DNA from 3 places in the Shewanella sp. Arc9-LZ genome. Region 1 is predicted to be linked to each of the others. Evidence: predicted binding sites of a transcription regulator. Region 1 holds the regulator's gene; each other region holds the start of a gene.
What was found. Region 1 encodes MetJ, which represses methionine synthesis genes. Its sites were predicted from a motif close to TAGACGTCTAGACGTCTA; they were not measured.
Positions count from the first base shown of each region.

Region 2: the regulator MetJ is predicted to act here: its motif matches at 3,271-3,288, upstream of metE (5-methyltetrahydropteroyltriglutamate--homocysteine S-methyltransferase).
Region 3: the regulator MetJ is predicted to act here: its motif matches at 3,511-3,528, upstream of metA (homoserine O-succinyltransferase).

Region 1 is NZ_CP048031.1:4,265,123-4,270,480, reverse strand. Features, by position in the region: gene GUY17_RS18375 (DUF3373 domain-containing protein) at 1-1,006, opposite strand, end outside; gene GUY17_RS18370 (cytochrome c) at 1,155-1,484, opposite strand; gene GUY17_RS18365 (sulfite exporter TauE/SafE family protein) at 1,849-2,589, opposite strand; gene metJ (met regulon transcriptional regulator MetJ) at 2,665-2,979, opposite strand; gene metB (cystathionine gamma-synthase) at 3,188-4,357, shown strand; gene GUY17_RS18350 (bifunctional aspartate kinase/homoserine dehydrogenase II) at 4,489-5,358, shown strand, end outside.
Region 2 is NZ_CP048031.1:1,035,291-1,040,648, forward strand. Features, by position in the region: gene GUY17_RS04500 (TonB-dependent receptor) at 1-1,452, shown strand, start outside; gene GUY17_RS04505 (HDOD domain-containing protein) at 1,573-2,313, shown strand; gene GUY17_RS04510 (LysR family transcriptional regulator) at 2,296-3,198, opposite strand; gene metE (5-methyltetrahydropteroyltriglutamate--homocysteine S-methyltransferase) at 3,353-5,358, shown strand, end outside.
Region 3 is NZ_CP048031.1:3,192,242-3,197,599, reverse strand. Features, by position in the region: gene GUY17_RS13690 (fumarylacetoacetate hydrolase family protein) at 1-311, shown strand, start outside; gene maiA (maleylacetoacetate isomerase) at 410-1,060, shown strand; gene GUY17_RS13680 (nucleotidyltransferase family protein) at 1,047-1,712, shown strand; gene ompW (outer membrane protein OmpW) at 1,959-2,606, shown strand; gene GUY17_RS13670 (SDR family oxidoreductase) at 2,683-3,426, opposite strand; gene metA (homoserine O-succinyltransferase) at 3,788-4,732, shown strand; gene GUY17_RS13660 (diguanylate cyclase) at 4,828-5,358, shown strand, end outside.

The sequences.
Region 1 (5,358 bases):
CTTTAGCACCGAATAAAGTGAACTGTAAGAAATGGTTACCGTCATTAATCACGTCGATATTAAACCCGCCGAGGTGGGTATCTTTAGTGATGATGTCACCAAACAATTCGCCATTGCCGTACTGTGATTCAAAGCCTTGGCCATAGCAAAAACGTACTGTTTGGCCTTCAATACCGGTAATATCACCCAAGTTGTAACCTAAGGTCAGACCATCGAAGTTGAAATTGACTAAGTGACCTGATGGCGTGCCGCCTCTGAGTTCATTTTCACGATAATGATTTGGTGGACCGTACGTTGAAGGGCGACGTCCAATAGAAAGGTAAGTGCCACTACCATTAATGTCTTTCCAATTAAAATAGGCGCGCTCTACTTTTAACTCATCACCACTGGTGCTACCGCTACTGGTGCCGTCCATGGTGAATGAGTTCCATGAGTCGAATACTTTAACTCCAGCAGAGTCTCCCCAGCTCTTAAACATGGTTAAACGTCCTGCAAAGCTGACGTTATCCCACACTTTAGCGTCAATGTTTAGGCGTAAGCGCGTGGTGTAAAATATATCGTTATCAATGTCCTGTTGGGTTTTTTGGCCCAACAGCATTGGCATAACGCCTTGAAGCATACCGCTTTGAAACGCGCTGGCTAAATCAGGGTTTGCCATCATCATTTGGCCTAACGGTGAGGTAGCACTGTTTGGATCGCCAAATACTCCTGACATGGCTTTAGCGCCAAAGTCAGAAAAGTTAACGTTCATGGCTGGGTTCCAAGTGACGTTTTGATAATGTAATGAATGTGCTTTGGTTCTAAAATCACCCGTAATGGCTATTCTGTCTAAGGCTGTGTGACGCTCGGTTTTGTCAACTCGTGAATTTAAGTAATCAAGATCTTCATTAATAGTAGCCAGTTGTTGTTTAAGATCGGCAATCTTTTGTGCATCGGTATCTGCTGCTAGGCTTGCGCCGCTCATAAAGAGCGCGTTAGCCACTAATATTGAGATGAGAGTTCTCATGGTCTTTCTCCCCTTTATTTGCCAAATAACAAGGTCAATTTGGCAAATTTTTTGTGTCAGGATCCCTGAGGCTAAGCCTCACAGTTTTTTCGTTTGGTTTATTGGCTGATGTTTCGTTTAGAACGAAAAGATACTCAGCATTGATGATTTAGCCGCAAGTAGCTGGTTGGTCTGAATCGGCGGCGTGGTCATATAAAAACTGTTGAATATCTTTTATGTCTTTTTCTGATAAGGCTTCAAAAACGGCAGGTTTAGCTTTGTGCTTATCACGAGTAAAGAAACGATCCCATTGGCTCATGGTTTTGGTCATTGGGGTTAATTCAGGACCTTCACTGTTAGCGCTGTGGCAGGCTTTACATTCTTTTTTGTACAGGTGCTTACCTTTTTTAGGATTACCACCATCTGCGGCCATCACTTGGGTGCCAAGTGATAATGCCATAGCAACTGCGATACCAACTTTAATGTAAGTGTTCATCATTTTGTCCTCTGTCGGGCTTATTAGGGTTGTGCATTAACAGCATTTAATTATTTATTTGCTGTAAACAATGTTACCTAAAAGTGAGTAGTGTTAATTTGAAGTAGATCATATCCATGAGAAAAATCTAATTGAAAAAAAGTTAATTGAAAGAAATCTAATGAACTAGTGTGATGTGGATCTATTGCGCCAAGATGAGGATTTTGCTAGAGGAGATAAAAGTGGTTTTTTTGATACTTATTGATGGCGTTTTTAGGTGAGAAATAGACTGCTTGATAAATAGAAGGGGAAGATTTTAATCATTATTAGCGAACAAGCCCATTGATGGCTGGTTTTGTTTACAGGTACAGAATAGCTGATTAGCTGATTAGCTCATTAACGTGTTGGTCGACATAATCACTAACACAGTGGCACTAATACTACATAACACTAAGGTGACTATGCGGGTTTTATCTTTATCAACGCGGCCAATTAATCTACCTGAGACAAGATAACCAGCAACGACTGAAGGCAATAATAGCAGTGATAGCCATAAATGCTTCACTTCAACTAAGCCGACGATGGTTAGAATAGCTAAGGCAATTAATGAGCTAAACACGAAAAAGGCAGATAATGCCGCTCTAAACTGACCTGGGTCTTGGCCTGCAAGCAAAATGGCCATTGGTGGACCACCGATAGCAGCGATATTGCCAAATATGCCTGAAAATACCCCAGCGATAAATAAACTGAGGCGATTAATAGGGGCGGTAAAGCGAAAGATGCTAAGAATAACAGCAATAAACACAATGCCTGCAATCACTAAGCCTAGTATGGCTTGTGGGGCAAACAGCAATAATCCAGCGCCTAAAAACCCCCCAGGGATCCGCCCGAGTAAGGCATATTGCAAACCATTAAATTGTAGATGACCGCGTTCTCTAAATAAGGTCATTGCAGAAATGGCAAAGCCCATAACAATAATAGGAACAGGAACTAATTGAGGATTAACAATATACAGCAGCGGGCTAGCAACAACGGCTAACCCAAAGCCAATTAAGCTTTGGGTTAGCGCGCCAAAAAACACGATAATCGATGCCAGTATCAAGGTCGTTGGATCGATAAATGACATCATAAGTTCTCTTTAAAAACATGACGACTTCTTATTAGGGTCGTTTCAAAGTCTGTGAGGTATTGACTAATCAGTGAATTATTCGAGCTCTTCCCACTCGATACCCATATCATCCATTAACTTTTTCGCTTCACTTGGAATGCTATCAGGCTGATCTTTTGATAGATCACCGTCATAAGGTAATGGTTGACCTGTGTACGCATGCAAAAATGCTTCGCATAGCAGTTCACTGTTAGTTGCATGGCGCAGATTATTTATCTGGCGACGCGTCCGCTCATCCGTCAGTACTTTTAATACTTTTAAAGGGATAGAAACCGTAATTTTTTTTACTTGTTCATTTTTTTTGCCGTGCTCGGCATATGGGCTGATATATTCGCCATTCCACTCAGTCATTAACTTACCCTTAACGATAAATACGCTGCAGATTTTAAACCGTTACAATCTCTAGTCAAATTATTGCTACTATTTAATCCCGATTGCAAATAGATTTCTTGATGTTTAGACGTCTAAACGTCTATTTAAGTTGACGGATGGGGATCTCTTAGGTAAATTTGGACGTCTAGACATCTCTTTGTGTGTTTGTGAAATTTTAGGAGTCACCATGACTAAGCATCAAAACGCCACATTGGCCGTTCGCCAAGGTATTGAAACAGACACACAACATGGTGCTATCGTGCCACCGATTTATTTATCGACCAATTATTCATTCGATGGCCACAATAATCCGCGCGAGTTTGATTACAGTCGTTCGGGTAATCCTACTCGATGTATTTTAGGTGACGCACTCGCCAAACTCGAGCAAGGTGCTACCGGCGTGGTGACATGTACCGGCATGGCGGCGATTACATTGGTGACTAGCTTACTTGGCCCAGAGGATTTATTGGTTGTGCCGCACGATTGTTATGGTGGCAGTTACCGCTTATTTACTAACTTGGCCAAAAAAGGCCAATTTAAGTTATTGGTTGTTGATCAAACTGATGCGCAAGCGCTGAGCAAAGCGATAGCTCAAAAACCGAAAATGGTGTGGTTAGAAACGCCATCGAATCCTTTATTGCGGGTGGTAGACATTAATGCCATTAGTATCGCTTGCCATGACGTTGGCGCGCTAGTGACAGTCGATAACACCTTTTTATCACCAATATTACAGCAGCCATTATTATTAGGTGCAGACATTGTTATTCACTCAACCACCAAATACATCAATGGTCATAGCGATGTGGTCGGTGGAGCGGTAGTGGCTAAAGATCCTCAAGTGGGTGAGTTGTTACATTGGTGGTCAAATACTCTTGGGCTTACGGGTTCAGCATTTGACAGTTATTTAACCCTCCGAGGCTTACGTACTTTAGCGGTACGAATTCGTGAGCATCAACGTAATGCACAAAAGATTGTTGAGTTACTCAGCGCCAGTGATGTGGTGGCCAAGGTGTATTATCCGGGTTTAAAAGACCATCTAGGTCACGAAATTGCGGCAAAACAACAACAAGGCTTTGGTGCTATGTTAAGTTTTGAGTTAATTGGCGGCGAAGCGGAAGTGGTGGCATTTTTAAAGGCGCTGTCGTTGTTTAGTATTGCCGAAAGTTTAGGCGGAGTGGAAAGTTTAGTCGCCGTTCCGGCCACCATGACCCATAGAGCAATGGACCCACAAGCAAGGCAAGAGGCTGGTATTAAAGAGACTTTATTGAGACTATCTGTCGGTATTGAAGATGCAGATGACCTCTTGGCCGATATTCAAGCAGGCCTAGCAGCTGTTGCCGCGATAAAATCAGCTTAATTCGAGTTTAAGTTAGCTGTGGTTTCGACCAAATTGGGTAAAATAGCAAAACATGCACTTGCAACACTATTGGTTTCAAAATAGAAGTCTAGCAGTCGCAACAAAAGTCGTAGTTGTTTAAGGAGTCAGTAATGACGCGAAGTCATTTACATAAGTTTGGTGGTTCAAGTTTAGCGGATGCAGATTGCTATCGCCGTGTTGCACATATTCTACTTACGCATGGTCAGAGTGATGATTTAGTTGTGGTATCCGCCGCCGGAAAAACGACTAACTTCTTATACAAATTATTGAGCCTGCGCGACAGCGGTCAGTTGTGGCAAGAAGAGCTGCAAATTCTGATCAGTTACCAGCAGACGTTAATTGAACAATTATTATCAAACGAGCAAGCGCGTGATTTACGCGAACGTTTGTCTACCGACAAATCTCAGTTAGTCAGCTTATTATCTTTAGAGCAACGTAACGATTACCAATTAAACCAAGTGGTGAGTTTTGGTGAACGTTGGTCGGCGCGCTTAATGGCCGCTTTGTTACGAGAAATGGGCGTAGCTGCGACTCATGTCGATGCGTGCTCTATTTTGGTAGCCGATGAAGGCGCCGTACCCAATATTTTAGTGGCTGAGTCTCGTGATAAGGTACAGGCCTTATTAGCCTTGCACCCGCAAGAGCGTTTAGTGATCACCGGCTTTATATGCGCTAACCGCCACGGCGATACCTTATTGCTGGGTCGCAATGGTTCTGATTTTAGTGCCACCTTAATTGCCAGCTTAGCTGACATTGAGCGTGTGACCATTTGGACCGACGTTGAAGGGGTATTTAACGCCGACCCGAATAAAATTAATGATGCTAAATTACTCAAGAGTATGTCACTCGCAGAAGCTGACCGCTTAGCGCGCCTGGGCTCTCCTGTACTGCATTCTCGTACCTTACAGCCGTTATTTAATACCGACGTGAGCCTAGCAGTACGCTCGAGCTATGCTTCACACACCGACTTTACTCTAATT
Region 2 (5,358 bases), 1.7 Mb from region 1:
CAGGTTAGTGGTGGCAGTTTTGATACCTATGAAGCTAAGGGCGATATTTCAGGGGCTATCAACGATGCATGGCGTTACTTTTTAGCGGCCAGCTATAACGAAAGTGATAATTACCGCGATAATAATGACAATGAAACTAGTTCTATTCTAGGTCGCTTACAATATCAAACAGATACCGAAGACTTCTATGTTGAAGTTAATCATTTTGATAACGATCGCCAAGCACCAGGCGCGCTAACGCTGGCGCAGTACGAAGCAGATCCTCGCCAAGTAGCATCATTTTCTGAAGGTGAATTCTCTCATGAAATAACCACAGCATTGCGCAGCGGTTATCAATACCAGCTGAATAATATTTGGGCCTTAGGTGCTGATTTAACCTACTCGGATACATCAACCACGAGTCTGTTATTTGGTGGAGCAGGGCGTATTGAGCGCGACTTATTAAGTTTCTCACCTAAAGCTACTGCTAACTATCATTTAGAACATGGTGATTTAAATTTTGTTGCTGGTATTGATGTGAGTAAAGGTGAAGCTGATTTCGATACACTTTATACGCAACGAAATAATGAACAAACACAAAAGAGCGCTTATGTGCAAGCATCGGTACCGATAACGCCGACGTTATCTTATGTTGTTGGTGGTCGTTATTCTGAAGTGACTGACGATTTATATGACCAATTACTTTATCCGAACCGTATTGAAATCGATAATGACGCCCATGCGTTGGAGTTAGGGTTAAATTTTCGCCCAAGCAGTGAACATCGTTTTTATGTCCGTGCAAATGATAACTTCCGTTTTGCCAAAGTCGATGAACAAGCTTACACCCCGCTTGATGTACAAGGTTTAAATCCACAAACAGGCCGTTCTTACGAAGCAGGTTGGGACTTTACCACTACAACTCAAACATTAAAAATCAATGCTTATCAACTTGAGTTAGAAGATGAGATTGTTTACGAAGGCGGTCGTACAGATGGGCCTTATGGAGGTGGTGCTAACGTAAACGCCGATGAATCTCGCCGCTTTGGTGTGAGCACTGCTTATGATGTGCAGTTATCAAATGACTGGCTGCTAGGTGCTTCGTACGACTATATTGATGCAGAGTTCACTCAAGGTGAGAACGACGGTAAAGCGTTATCTTGGGTGGCAAAACATTCAGGTAAAGCCTTCGTAAGCTATGATTTTGCTGATAATTGGCAAGCGTTTGTTGAAGGTGTTTACACTGGTGAGCGTTACATGGAAGGCGACAACAGCAATACCGGTGATAAGTTAGACAGTTACGTGCTAACAAACCTTGCGCTTAACTATACCTATTCAGGTTGGAATGGTAGCTTACGTGTAGATAACTTGCTTGATGAAGATTATGTTGGCACTGGTTATTACTCGGCTTATGGCAGTGGTTATTATTCTGGTACTGGTCGCTCAATTAGACTGACTGCGGGTTATCGTTTCTAGATTATCTTTTTTTAGCGAATAACCTTTCGAAAGCCAGTAAACTATTACTGGCTTTCGTTTTAATATATCGTTAAATTAATGAATAAAGTGATTTATTCTAAGAAAAGGTAATTGATGAATATGACTAATCTTGAGCAACAAGTCCTTACTCAAGTTCAAGCTATTATTGGCAATGAAGAGCAAGTCATTGGTCGTCGTGGCATATTAATTCCATTAAAAAAATCTCTGATTAACGAAGCAGATATTCGAGTCGTTATCGATATCATTTCAGCGGATCCTGCTTTGGCAGCACATTTATTGTTACGCAGTAATACCGCGCAAACAGCAGGTGTCATATCAACAAAAAGCCGTAGTGTAAAAGATGCCTTAATCCGTTTGGGCCAAGTGAACATTTATCGCTACGCGTTTTCGTTTTACCTTAAAGAAAGGCTTGATGAACTTTCTGAGCCTTACAAAAAACTGGTTCAAGGCTATTGGGCATTAAATGAAACCATTGCGGTGGATTGCATACAACTGTTACGTGAAGACAACGACATTGGTGTAGGCACTAAAATCGATGCGGATGAAATGCAAACATTAGCGTTGTTTAGTGTGTTTGGGCAGGTGATTGCGTTAACCGCTTTTGCTTATTTAAATGCTGAGTTGTCTCGACCAGTATCGTTAAAAGTATTGAAGTCGCTTATTGATAAACAACAACAGCAGTTATCGCTCGAAGCATTTGCGTCATTAGGGCTAGATGATGATTTACGCGAAGAATTTTTGATTGCACATAACTTACGCCAAACACAAAACCCTGATTCTCCAGGACTTGTGCTTCGACGCGTACTGTCTAAACGAGGTTTATTAATCAACCCGTTGTAGATTTATGCCTTCACTTGCTACCAGTTCGAGCCACTTTTGGATTAAATTTGCATTAGTGGCATCGCGACGATAGGCCCCAAACAAAGGACGTTTTAGTCCTTCTGCTCCTAATTTTACCGCAGTAAGGCTTAGCCCCTGACTCTCTCGGATAGACCAAGTTGGTAGGGTTGCTACGCCATCATTACAGGCTACTCTTTGTAACAGCATAGAGGTTAAATCGCATTGCTTTTGCTCGCCAGGTTCAATACCCGCGGGCTCTAAAAAGTGTTTGTATATGTCTAAACGCGCTAAAGGCACGGGGTAACTAATTAAGGTTTGCTTTGCCAATTGCGCTGGCGTGACAAACGCTTGTGCCGCTAATGCGTGATCACTAGCAACGACTAACTTTACTTCAAAATCAAATAGATGCTGATATGCGACGCTATGTCCTGGCACAGGATCAGATGTTAGCACTATATCTAAACTCCCTGTCTCCAACGCATTGAGTGAATCAAATAAATGACGGCTCGAAATGTCAATTTGAGCTGCTGGCGCATGCTGTTTAAATTGCTCAATAACGGGCATTAACCAACGAAAACAACTGTGGCATTCAATGCCGAGCTTAAGCTGTTGGCTTTCACCTTCTAAACCGCGTTTAAGATCTGACTCGGTTGCAATCACTTTCGGTAAGATTTCTTCCGCTAAATTCAGCAGACGTGAACCTTCGTGAGTAAACGTTAACGGTTTACTTTTACGAACAAAAATAGTTGAGTTAATTCGTGTCTCTAACTCTTTTATTTGATGAGAAAGCGCCGACTGGGTTACAAACCGTTTTTTAGCTGCACCCGCTAAACTGCCACTTTCCTTTAACGCCATCAAGGTGCGAAGGTGTCTAAGCTCTATCATTTTCTCTCCACATGAATCTTGCTCAACTAGCTGATGAAATCAATTCGATTGCTTGACAGCAGAGTAACACAATAAACTTCTAGACGTCCAGACGCCTATGTAGCTTTTCTACATAAATGGCTATAAATTTTTGCTCAACGAAAAGGAAAGCAGTATGAAAATTTCAAGTTTAGGATTTCCCCGCATAGGACGTCAGCGTGAATTGAAGTTTGTTTTAGAACGTTATTGGCGTGGTGAAGCAACATTAACGGAGCTGAAAAACGTTGCCAGTGAATTAAAGCGCACTCATTGGCAGTGGCAAGCAGATGCGGGTGTTGAATTACTGCCAGTAGGGGATTTTGCTTATTATGACCAGGTGCTAACCCTGAGCGCGACCTTAAATGTGATCCCCGATCGTCATCGGGCCACTCAAGCTGATGGCAGCCCAGCCGCTGTCGATATTGACACCTTATTTCGCGTGGCTCGTGGCCGTTCGCAAAGCGGCCAACATGCGTGTGCGGCAGAAATGACCAAGTTTTTTAATACTAACTACCATTACCAAGTGCCAGAACTAAGCGCTGATCAAACATTTGAGATTGCCTTTGAACAATTGTTTGATGAAGTCACAGAAGCACAGCAATTAGGTCATCAAGCAAAACCTGTGCTGCTCGGTCCGGTGACGTATTTATACTTATCTAAAAGCCTTTCTGAGTTTAATAAGTTGACGTTGTTACCGCCGTTATTGGTTGCCTATCAACAAATTTTGTCTCGTTTTGCTGCCCAAGGTGTGAGTTGGGTACAGCTTGATGAACCGGTATTAGCGGCAGACTTAACCGATGAGTGGCAGCAAGCCATTAGCCACAGTTATCAAACGTTAGCGCAACAAAAGCCAGCATCATTAAAGGTTTTACTCGCCAGTTATTACGGTTCTATTGCCCATCATCAAGCATTGGTGAGTGCATTACCGGTTGAGGGGCTACATCTTGATTTAGTCACCGCGCCAGAACAGCTTGATGTGTTTGTTAATGCTTTAGGCGTTCAGCAGGTACTTTCTGTTGGGGTGGTTAATGGCCGTAATGTGTGGGCTGCTGATGTTGATGTGATTGCACAGAAGGTAACCGAGTTAGCGACCACGTTAGGCGATTGTTTATGGATTGCACCTTCATGTTCATTGTTGCATTGTCCTGTGGATGTCGAGGTTGAAAGCCAATTAATTACGCCATTACTTGGCCAATTAGCTTTTGCGAAACAAAAATTATTTGAACTTAACGAAATTCATCAATTAATCGTTGAGCAAGGTTCAGCAACTAGCCGAGCGATTATTGATCGTTGCCAGCAACGCCGCTTGGCAAAAGCTGCCGCAGCTAATCAACAGGTTGTAGAACGTGTGTCGCAGCTAACCGCTGATGATTTTGAACGTAACAGTCCATTTGCCCGCCGTATCATTGCCCAACAACAAAAGTTAGCGCTGCCATTATTACCCACAACCACCATAGGTTCATTCCCGCAAACGCCAGCTATTCGGGGGTTACGCAGTCGCTGGCGTAAAGGCGAAATCAATGACAATGATTACCGTTCACAGCTTGAGCAAGTCACTCAAGACACCATTTCTCGTCAACTTAAATTGGGTATCGACGTGCTAGTTCACGGCGAAGCTGAGCGTAATGACATGGTGGAGTATTTTGGTGAACAATTAGAGGGCGTTGGGTTTACTCAATTTGGTTGGGTGCAAAGTTATGGTTCTCGTTGCGTTAAGCCGCCGTTAATTTATGGCGATGTGTCTCGCCCCAAACCAATGACGGTCGACTGGGCTACCTATGCGCAAAGCTTAACCGACAAGCCTGTTAAGGGCATGCTAACGGGTCCGGTGACCATTTTACATTGGTCGTTCGCTCGTGAAGATATTCCACGTAAAGATATTGCTAACCAACTTGCATTAGCAGTACGTGACGAAGTGGTCGATTTAGAAAGTGCAGGTATTGGCATTATTCAAATTGATGAACCTGCATTTCGTGAAGGTTTACCGATTAAACAAAGCCAATGGGCAGATTATTTAACCTGGGCGGTGGATGCGTTTAAGTTATCGGCTGCAGGTGTTGAAGATGCAACTCAAATCCATACACACATGTGTTACAGCGAGTTCAATGACACCATTAATGCCATAGCGGCCATGGATGCTGA
Region 3 (5,358 bases), 1.1 Mb from region 1:
GTGAGTTGTTTGGCCGCCCTAATGCCGGCGTCGACATGACGTTTAACTTTAGCCAGTTAGTAGAGCACGTGGCTAAAACACGTCCATTAGGCGCAGGTGCAATTATTGGTTCTGGTACTATTTCTAACTACGATCGCAGTGCTGGTTCAAGTTGTTTAGCTGAAAAACGCATGCTTGAAATCATTGCCGACGGTAAAGCATCAACACCCTTTATGCATTTTGGCGACACCGTTCGCATTGAAATGTTTGATGATAACGGTGTGAGTATCTTTGGTTCTATCGATCAAAAAGTGGTTGAATACAAAGCTTAAGATTATGAAAGCGATATAAATCGAAATATAAAGGCAATAGCGATTAATCGTTATTGCCTTTTTGTTAGGCAGATTAAAATAAAAATAAGGGAATTTGCATGAAACTCTATGGCTACTGGCGTTCAAGTGCGGCATATCGCGTGCGTATTGCGTTAAATTTAAAGCAGTTAACGGCTGAACATATTTCAGTTCATTTGGTTAATAATGGTGGTGAGCAACATTCTGAGGCTTACCATCAACTCAACCCCTCGGATCTTGTGCCGACGTTTATCGACAATAATGAGTCAGGCGAGATTAACTTATCGCAATCGTTAGCCATTATAGAATACCTCGACGAAAAACACCCTCAGCAACCGTTACTTCCCAGCAATATTGAGCAGCGAGCTATTGTTCGCAGCATGGCTCAAGCCATAGCATGTGAAATTCATCCTTTAGATAATCTTCGAGTATTACAATATTTAGTTAACGAAATGGGTGTATCAGAAGCTGATAAAATGCGTTGGTATCACCATTGGATACACCTTGGTTTTGCTGCTTTAGAACAGCAGTTAAGCCGATATTCTGGACGTTTCTGCTTTGGTGATACGCCTTCGCTGGCCGATATTTGTCTGATCCCGCAAGTGTATAATGCCAAACGCTTTAATTTAGAGCTTGCTGCGTATCCTAATATTGTCAGAATTTGGGATGAGTGCCATAAGTTACCTGCATTTGCTGATGCCGCGCCAGAACAACAGCATGACGCGACGTAATCAAACCTTGTTTAATCAGCACCAGTTAAATCCGCCCCTGTTAAACCAAGTGGCCATTGATCAGTTGCAACATGGGCAGGCTAAGCCATTGTTCTTGTTGTGGCAGTGGTTACAACAAGATGAACTTAGAATGGCAGCCTTAATGACGTGTCAGAAAGTGATGCAACAACAAGGGATCACAGATTGGTTAATTAGTGCGGGTTTTATACGCAATTTGATCTGGGATAATTTGCACAGCATGACCTCACAGCCCTTAAACGACATTGATGTCATTTACTGGTGTGATAACACCCCATCTTCTGCAGAAGACCAGGCGATTGAAGCTTTACTCGTTGAGCAGATAGCTCTGCCATGGTCGGCGAAAAACCAAGCCAGAATGCACCTTAGAAATGGTGATATGCCCTATAGTTCTTGTGTTGATGCCATGTCATTTTGGCCAGAAAAACAAACGGCTATTGGGGTTAAATTAGTCCCCTCTGATGACCATACAATAGCTGAGTTTCAATTACACGTGACGAGTGTGTTTGGTTTAGGCTGTTTGTTTGACTTGTCATTAAGTCGAAATCCAAAGCGTGACAAAGCTATTTTTAACCATCGCGTGTCCCAAAAGGGATGGTTAATGCATTACTGCAAACTATCTGTAACAGATTAATCATCAATAATAATTCACCTGTTCAACCTCACAAAACCTAACTGTTAAATACATCTTTCATCTCTTTACCGCCTCACTTTGTGATCTAAATCATGTGTCTGAGATCTAATTAGGTACCTCTATAGGGGTACTGCTGTTTTGTTGATCTGAATCAATGATGTTAACGATTAACTTCAGTAGGTTAACCGCAAATGTTAAGGATGCACAGAATTGCATCTAGTTGTCATTGCCAAGGAGTGTTAAAAAATGAATAAGAAAATTACCCTAAGTTTAGTTGCTGCTTCTTTATTAACTGCTGGTTTTTCATTTGGTGCTGCGGCCCATCAAGCAGGAGATATTATTGTTCGTGCTGGTGTGGCAATGGTTGCTCCAAATGAGTCAAGCCCTGTAGTCGCAAATATTGCTGAATTTAGCGTAGATAACGATGTCCAATTAGGGCTAAATTTTGGTTATATGCTAACTGATAATATCGGCATTGAATTATTAGCGGCATCGCCTTTTAGTCACGATGTGTCACTGGGTGAACTCGGTAAAATTGCTGACTCAAAGCAATTACCTCCAACACTGGTCGCACAATATTACTTTGGCGATTCACAGTCTGCTTTACGTCCCTATATTGGTTTAGGGATTAACTTTACCAACTTTTATGACAGTGAATTTACTCAAGAGGCGAAAGATCTTGGCTTAGATAATTTGAGCCTATCGAACTCTTGGGGCGTGGCGGCTCAAGTTGGGCTTGATTATCAAATTGACAAGAAATGGTTGGTTAATGCGTCTGTTTGGTATGCTCAAATTGCAACGGATGTGAGCTTTGATATGGGGGCAGATCATGTTGTGGTTGATACAGACATTGATCCTTGGGTTTACATGATCAGCGTCGGTTATACTTATTAAGCTAGGGTAGAATACGTTAGCGAAAAACGAACATATGAAACAGGAACCTACGGGTTCCTGTTTTTGTTGATGGCACTTATGGAGACTTTTTACGCGGTTTCCAATGGCGAGTATTGTAAATGTACTCTGGTAATAAACGATTTATCCACGCGACAATGCGCCAGCGTTTAGTGACATATACTCGGCGTTTACCTTTTTGCAAGGCTGAGATGATTTGTGTAGCCACTTTATCGAGAGGCGACAACAGCAATTGTGTATTCAAATGAACGGCTTTATCAAATAACCCTAATTGAATATCACTAATGGTAATAGGCAGCTTTAATCGTTGTGCATGCATACTCAAGCCTTGCAGGTAATTTTCAGCAAAGGCTTTGGAGGCATGATAAGCCACATTAGGCCCTCCACGTTGACCGGCTATTGAGTTAATGGCGGCTAGTTGGCCGTAACCTTGCTCGCACATTAATTTAAAAATACAGTTATTTGCCGCAGCAAAGCCCATTACGTTAATATCGATAGTGTGCTTATCAATTGCCCAAGGCAGGGTAGAATCGTAGTCATTAACACCGGTATTAACAATCACCAAATGGGCGCCATTATGTTTGCTCCAAGCGGCATTCAGCTGTGCTATTAGTGTGTCAGGTTGATTAATTACTAACGGATATACACTGACATCGCCAGGCAGACTTTGACTAAACTCGTTAAGTGATTCAGGGTCGTTAACAAAAAGCACCAGCGAAACTTGCTGTGCAGATAACTGTCTGGCTAAGGCTTGGCTCAGTTGAGAGCTGGCGCCAATAATCATCGCTGTTGCTGTAGACATGATTCATCTCATCAAAAATAATGACTCATAATAGAAATAACATCAGTTGATAACAAGTAAGAAAAAAATTCAACTTGAGACGTGTAGACTTCTAGCCATCCAAGTGTATGATGGTTATCTAACAGATTGACCGATATTAACGTTAGCAATAAGCCATTCTGTCGCGGTTTAGGCTGGGTGAGTAGGTTAGTTATGTTTGCAAACGACATTTGACAATCGATGATGACCGCTGTTTTTAGCGCTAAACTGAATGTTGAAACTGTGACATAACAGACATTAACGTTATTGTGAAAAGGCTGGTTGGTTAATCGAGCGCTGGTTAATCAAGTACATGTGTTTAATTAATCTAAAGGTGAGACGTATGCCGGTTCGAATTCCAGATAACCTGCCTGCAGCAGGTATTTTAGAGTCAGAAAATATCTTTGTGATGTCTGAAACCCGAGCTGCTAATCAGGACATTCGTCCAATGCGGGTATTAATCTTGAATCTAATGCCTAATAAAATCGAAACTGAAACCCAGTTATTGCGATTACTGGGCAATACGCCCTTGCAAGTTGGGGTCGATTTATTACGCATTCATGATAAGGAATCTAAGCATACATCAGTGGATCACATGAATACTTTTTATCGTGATTTTGAAGACATTAGAAATAACAATTACGATGGTTTGATTATTACAGGTGCACCGTTAGGAAAAATTGATTTTAAAGATGTGGTGTATTGGGACCACATTCGCGAAATTATTGACTGGTCACAACAACATGTCACTTCAGTACTGTTTTTGTGTTGGGCAGCTCATGCTGGTTTGTATCATCTTTATGATTTACATCGTCAGTTATTAGCGAATAAACGTTCAGGTGTATTTAATCATCGAAGAACCAGCGACCCACATCCACTATTGCGCGGTTTTGATGATGAGTTTTTTGCACCGCACTCACGATTTGCTGAAATGGATATTGAACAAATTCGTCAACATCCAGATTTAGAAGTGTTGGCTGAATCAGACGAGGCTGGCGCGTATATTGTGCTCAGTCGTGATAATCATAATGTGTTTGTTATGGGTCACCCTGAGTATCAAAAAGACACCTTGAATGAAGAATATGTGCGCGATGTTGGCGAAGGCCTCAAGCCAGATATTCCGCAAAACTATTACCGACAAGATGACCCAACACAAGATACTATTGTTCGTTGGCATAGTCATGGCAGCTTGTTAGTCAGTAATTGGCTTAATTATTATGTTTACCAGTTAACGCCATATGACTTGTCTGACATGAATGCGAAAACACCATGGGAAAGTAAAACGTAAACTTGAATATAGTTATACCGGCGTTTTAACGTTGACTTCGTTTCGATAAAAGCTATTGTTAAACTTAGATGTTTTTATTGTAAGGTCGAGGTTAAATGGTTAAAACCAAGTTGATGATATTATTGGTGTGTGCAGTAAGCTGGCCGCTAACTACTTGGGGGGCCGGTGACATTTTTAGTGACGCTAATGGCACTATTATGAATGGCGCCAATGTTAGCGACAATACCGTTAGCAACAATACTGTTAGCAACAATACTGTTAGCAACAATACCGTTAGCGATAATACTGAAAGCACAGAAATTACTGAGATCAAACAACAGTTAGTCACATTAAGCTCACCACAACAACGCATTGACTTTTTACAACAACAGCGACCACAAAGTGCTCAATGGCCGATTGAACAGCAAGGCCAGTTATTGCATTTACTGGCAATAGAGCAAGAAGTTAACAGTGATCTTGTTGCTGCAATTAACAGCTATAGCCATGCCATTAAATTACTTACACCACATCCTCTTAGCAAAGAATTGGTCAAAAGCTATCTCGAGCGTTCATTCATACTTTACCTTCAAACTAACGACACCCAAATTTATTGCCCAGATCGTGAAGTGGCGGTTACATTAGCTCGT